Regions from separate parts of the Lysinibacillus sp. GbtcB16 genome, predicted to be linked through region 1. Evidence: riboswitches for the same ligand, from Rfam matches in the RefSeq annotation. Region 1 holds a riboswitch; the other holds the start of a gene.

Region 1 (3,203 bases):
CAAACAACGCAGCTTCAGACTTGAGGCAGGATTTATAGCTGAACAGATTCAGCTAGCTAAAGGCTATTTGACAGAATGTTATGATGAAAAACGTGAAAAGCAACATTACGTTATGTTTACAGTCAAATGGGACGTGAAGGAACGAATTATGCATACGATTCCAACAGAATAACAAAAAAAGGATTGTCTCCCATACAATAAACGGGATGACAATCCTTCCTTTTATTTCGGACAATTACAGAAAATGCTGTTTCTTCTATTATTATATGTAAAGAGCCTGCTCTAAATTAAATTCATCATGCAATGCATTTGCTGCACGAATCATTTCATCCTGCGGTACTACAACAGACACTTTAATTTCTGAGGTGCTCACCATCTTCACAGGGATATTTTCACGACGTAAACGATCGAACATGCGAGCAGCGACACCTGGATTCGAGACCATACCGGAGCCAACTATCGAAACTTTCGCTAATCCAATTTCGAAATCAGCAAAGCTAAAGCCAAGTGATACTTTACTATCCTCTAAAACACGTAAAGCTTCTGCAAATTCTTCTTTCAAAATCGAAAAGGACACAGTTGGTTTTAATCCATCAATGATTGCTTGAACAATGATATCCACGTTGATGCGATTTTCAGCAAGAGTTGAAAATATATCCGCTAATGAAGCATGTGAATAAGCATCATACCCAATTGTTAAACGAATAACATCTGATTCAAAGGCCACACCACGCACTACTAAATTTTTCTCCATCTCTACTTCCTCCTTCAATAAAGTACCTACTGACTCCACTAAACTAGAGCGTATGATCACTGGCATTTGGAACTTTTTAGCTAACTCCACTGCACGTGGATGAATGATGTGTGATCCTAAATGTGCTATCTCTAACATTTCATCATAGGATATTTCCTGTAGTTTTTGCGCCTTTACAACAAAGCGTGGATCTGCTGTATACACACCATCAACATTCGTGTAAATGTCTGTCCGCTCAGCATCTAATGCAACAGCAAGTGCAACGGCTGTCGTTTCCGTTCCACCTTTCCCAAGCGTTGTTATATTTTGGTCATTATCAATGCCTTGATCTCCAGCAATAACGACGATTTGTCCTTGCAGCAAATGCTCATCGATACGGCTAACATCGATATGATTGATCCTTGCATGACTATGCATAGGATCCGTGCAAATGCCAGCCTGCCAGCCTGTTAGTGACACCGCATTATAGCCAGCTTCTTGTATTGCAATGGCAAACACGGAGCTGGATAACTGAGAGCATGAAGATACAGCTGCATCTAATTCACGTTTTGACACATCATCCGTGAAATGAAGTACGCTCATTTTCACATCCTGTATCGTTTGTCTCATCGCACCAACTACTACTACCACATCGAACCCTCTATCTCTTTCAGCAATTGCTTTTCGAGCAGCATCTTGAATTTGTTCGGGCGATGCTAAAGCAGCCCCTCCAAATTTCATCACTATTCTAGACATTTCTTTTGTTCTCCTTTCCAGTCATGTAATTCACCTAAAATGAGGTGTAAAACAGCCTCTAGAAAACTAAAAAGGCAGCCTTCACAAAACGTGAAAGCTGCCTATAACATGTACAATAACAAAACTTGCGCATGTGTGATAGCTCTCCGAAACGTTTAGAATCGACAGTCTTACATTTTTTAAATGCAAAACCAGTACAACAGCGGAAACAACAATGCTGTACTTCGGCAAGCTCCCCTTTCACGCAATGTCTTAGGATTTGTTCATCCTCTTTTGCGCTACTTTTGAATCTTGCACCTCTATCATCACCTTAAAAGTGATTATATTAAATTTTTCCGCCCTCATCTAACAAGTGGGCTGTTAACATTGGATCACAATGTTATTTACAACCTTAGCATATGTCTATTCCTTTGACAATGACTCCTGCTGAAAATAGGCATAAATCTGATTTGCTAAATTAGCTGGCATCCCAGCTTCCTGTAAAGCTAGCTCACTAGCCTCCCGTATTTTCTTCACGGAACCAAAGTGTTTCAGTAACTGCTGTTTTCGTTTTGGACCGACACCTTCAATTTGATCCAGCACAGATTGGATAGCATGCTTTTCATGCTGTTGACGCAAGAAGGTAATCGCAAAACGATGGACTTCATCTTGTATTCGCTGCAATAAATAAAAGCCGTCACTTGTGCGTTTTAAGGCAATGACCTCTGGTGGATCACCAAACAATAGCTGGGATGTATTATGCTTGTCATCCTTTGCTAAACCAGCAATAGGTATAACTAGTCCTAATTCATCCTCTAATACTTCACGCGCAACTTCCATTTGACCTTTACCACCATCAATTAGCACTAAATCTGGTAATGGAAGACCTTCCTTCAAAACACGGATATAGCGTCGACGAATTACCTCTTGCATAGCACCATAATCATCATGCTTGGCTGCTGTACGGGTTTTATATTTGCGATATTCCTTTTTGGCGGGTTTGCCATCAACGAAAACAACCATTGCAGATACGGCATCTGTTCCATGCATATGACTATTATCAAAAGCTTCAATTCGTAATGGTGTCGTTATGCCCATCGCATCACCAAGTGCCTCGCATGCACCAATAGTACGTTCTTCCTGCCGTTCGATAAGCTGGAATTTAGCGGACACTGCAATTTCAGCATTTTTCGTCGCTAAATCTACCAACTCCTTTTTTTGACCTCTTTTTGGCGTAAGAACTTTGATACCTAACAATTCTGTTAAAATGGCACCATCAATTGCTTGCGGAATAAAAACTTCTTTTGGCTTAATATGCTCTGGTTTTTCATAAAACCGTCCCACAAATGTTAGGAACTCTTCCTCTGCGTCTTGATAGATCGGGAAAATAGAAACATCTCGCTCGATCAGTTTACCTTGCCGAATGAAGAAAACCTGAACACACATCCATCCTTTTTCCACAGCATAGCCAAAAACATCACGGTTAGTAGTGTCACTTGATACTATTTTTTGCTTCTGCATAACTGTATCAATATGGGCGATTTGATCACGAAACTCCTTAGCTCGTTCAAACTCTAAGTTTTCGGCAGCCGCAAGCATTTTTACTTCAAGCTCCTTTTTGACTGCCTCCACACCGCCGTTTAGAAACTTCGTCATATCCTCAATCATTTCCTGATAAACATGACTATCAATTTCTTTCACACAAGGTGCTATACATTGACCCATATGATAATAC
Region 2 (3,203 bases), on a different contig from region 1:
GGATACCATACCAATCGATTGTACCTCCGATAAACGCTGTGTAATTCTGTCCAATTACAACAATCATACAAATAGTAAAGGCGAATAGTGGACCGAATGGGTATAGCTTTGCTTTATACGGTAATAGCTTTGGATCTAAGCCTTGCGCTTCGAAAGCACGACGGAAACGATAATGACTAAATGCAATACCTAGCCAAGCAATAAAACCTGACATCCCAGAGGCATTTAAAAGCCAGATATAAACTACCCCATCACCAAAGAATGATGCTAAAAACGCTACACAGCCTACAGCTAATGTTGCGATCAATGCATAAATCGGAATACCTCGACGACTTAGCTTTGCAAAGAATTTAGGAGCATGACCATCCACCGCTAATTGCCATAGCATACGTGAAGATGCATATAGTCCAGAATTACCTGCTGATAGCATAGCTGTTAAAATAATGGCATTCATTAAGGAGGCAGCAAAAGCAATGCCTAAACGATCAAACACGAGCGTAAATGGTGATACAGCGATATCCTCCGATAATAAGCGCTCATCTGTGAATGGAATCAACATCCCTATAGCAGCAATAGCTAAAATATAAAATAAAATAATACGCCAAAACACCGATTTTACTGCCTTCGGAATATTTTTTCCAGGATCATCTGTTTCCCCTGCAGTTACCCCAAGTAGCTCTGTTCCTTGGAATGAAAATCCTGCTGCAAGGAAAATACCAAATGTAGCAAGAAAGCCACCATGGAATGGTCCATCACTAATAAAGAAATTTGTAAAACCAACTGGTGCCTGTCCACCTAAAATACCAAAAATCATTAATATGCTAATAATAATAAATACAATGACCGTAGCCACTTTTATCATCGCAAACCAATATTCACTTTCGCCATAGCTCTTTACAGACAATAAATTAAATGTCAGTACAATTACAATAAATAATACTGTCCAAAGTGCTGATGAGCTATCTGGGAACCAATATTTCATAATTAATGACACTGCCGCAATTTCGGCTGCAATCGTAATTGCCCAGTTATACCAATAGTTCCAACCTAGTGCAAAGCCTAGAGCGGGATCTACAAATTTTGTCGCATACGTACTAAAAGAACCCGAGGACGGCATATAGGCAGCCATTTCCCCTAAACTTGTCATTAAAAAATATACCATAATACCGATTAACGCATAGGCAAGCAATGCGCCTCCCGGTCCTGCTTGTGCAATGGCACCACCACTGGCTAAAAATAGCCCTGTACCAATTGTACCGCCTAAAGAAATCATTGTGATATGACGGCTTTTTAATTCTTTTTTCAGCTTCGGTGCTTTATGGCCGAGCTGATTTACTTTTATTTCACTCACGATATAGCTTCCTTCCTATTTATGAGGCAAAAAAATGCCATCACATGAACAATGTGATGGCTAAGTTAATCCTCAGTTTTTCCTAAACGATAGCTCAACACGTTGTACAAACGTGACAGTTCTGTTCCTTTCGGATACAGCCCCAGCATGAGGTTTTCAAGTCCCCTCACACTTCGGCAATATTTCCTTTCAACTAATCTCTTCAATGCTTGTCATTTCAATTAGCTTACTTATAAATATCGCGACCTCTACCTCATTACAAACATGAGGCATATAATTATTAAATTTATGATGTTTACTATACTAACATAAGACCTAAGACATTTCAATATAACCATTAATGTTTTGTATTTTGTGAATTTTCCACTATTTTTAATAGTGTGATAAAGTGTTATAGTAGTTCAATTAGAATGGTTATAACAGGGGGAATTATTTTGACTTTACATGATCATTCCGCCAGCTACCCGAGCAGAAAAATTAGCTGGAAGGGAACAACCTTATTATTAGTTTTTGGAATAATATTTATAGCGTCTACATTACGAATGCCACTAACTGTTGTGGGTCCAATTGTATCCTTTATCCGTGACGATCTTGGTATTTCCAATGTTCTAGCCGGTTTTTTGACAACTATTCCATTGCTTGCTTTTGCCATTATATCACCGTTCGCACCAGTTGTAGCACGAAAACTTGGGCTTGAGCTAACCTTATTTTTATCCACTATTTTATTGGCCTTAGGAATTGTACTACGCTCCCTTGGTACAACAGGGTTACTTGTATTTGGCACAGTGCTCATTGGCGTAGCCATATCATTTGGAAATGTGTTGATTCCAGGTTTATTAAAATTAAAATTTCCATACCATGTAGGGTTACTAATGGCATTTTTTACTATGTCTATGAACTTAACGGCTGGACTTGGAGCAGGTATTAGTTATCCAATAGCTAATTCTTCACTAGGTTGGCAAGGAGCATTGGCTGTGGCGCTTATATTAGTCGTATTAACGATTTTAATTTGGATACCTCAATTGAAATTGAATAAGCCAGAACCAGCTACTACGGCAAAAAAAACAGGTAAACCTCTTTATAAATCACCTGTTACATGGGCAGTAACCGGTGCAATGGGCTTACAATCTTTATTATTTTATACGACAGCAGCTTGGATTCCTGAAATTTATATTGCGCAAGGATTGGCTCCTGATAAAGCTGGATGGATGTTTTCCATAATGCAATTCTCACAAGTCCCCATGGCATTGGCTGTCCCCATTATTGCTGGTAAAATGACTTCACAAAGACCACTTGTCCTTATGTTTACATCGTTTTATTTAGTAGGATTTGTCGGCGTTGTAATGGAATGGACAACGTTGGGGATATTATGGATGATCCTTCTAGGTTTAGCAGGTGGAGCTTCATTCGCATTAGCAATGATGTTCTTTACACTCCGTACGCGTACAGCATTTGAAGCCGCTGATCTATCAGGGTTTGCACAATCATTGGGCTATTTATTCGCTGCCATTGGGCCGATTCTTTTCGGATACCTCCATGATTTATTTGGTGGATGGAATATTGCAGGTTGGCTCTTTGTTGTTGTAGCTATAACACTCTTCTTATGTTCCATGCGAGCTTCTAAAGATGAATATGTCCATTAAATTTAAGCAGATGGGGAAGCTGAGCCCATCTGCTTTATCTATATAACATTTCTTTTTTTAATGTTTTAGTAAGGCTAGCAGTTCCTCAATTTCCTCTGCTATGCTCTTGGAACGTGCCTTAATAGCAGTAAAAACAGGGATTGCCTCTTGAAGGAGTAAAAAACTAAAATAATAATAGCCTAAAAAAGCTTCTGGTTCATAGCCTCTAG

The links. Region 1 has a riboswitch for lysine ahead of KVT27_RS12980 (aspartate kinase). Riboswitches for the same ligand answer to the same signal wherever they lie in the genome.
Region 2: linked by a shared signal. The riboswitch ahead of KVT27_RS18055 (amino acid permease) and the one ahead of KVT27_RS12980 (aspartate kinase) in region 1 are both predicted to bind lysine.

Annotation. Positions count from the first base shown of each region.
Region 1 is NZ_JAGXJV010000002.1:225,970-229,172, reverse strand. It holds gene KVT27_RS12985 (YslB family protein) at 1-172, shown strand, start outside; gene KVT27_RS12980 (aspartate kinase) at 263-1,489, opposite strand; lysine riboswitch at 1,621-1,799, opposite strand; gene uvrC (excinuclease ABC subunit UvrC) at 1,892-3,203, opposite strand, start outside.
Region 2 is NZ_JAGXJV010000006.1:3,120-6,322, reverse strand. It holds gene KVT27_RS18055 (amino acid permease) at 1-1,351, opposite strand, end outside; lysine riboswitch at 1,434-1,610, opposite strand; gene KVT27_RS18050 (CynX/NimT family MFS transporter) at 1,762-2,994, shown strand; gene KVT27_RS18045 (hypothetical protein) at 3,052-3,203, opposite strand, start outside.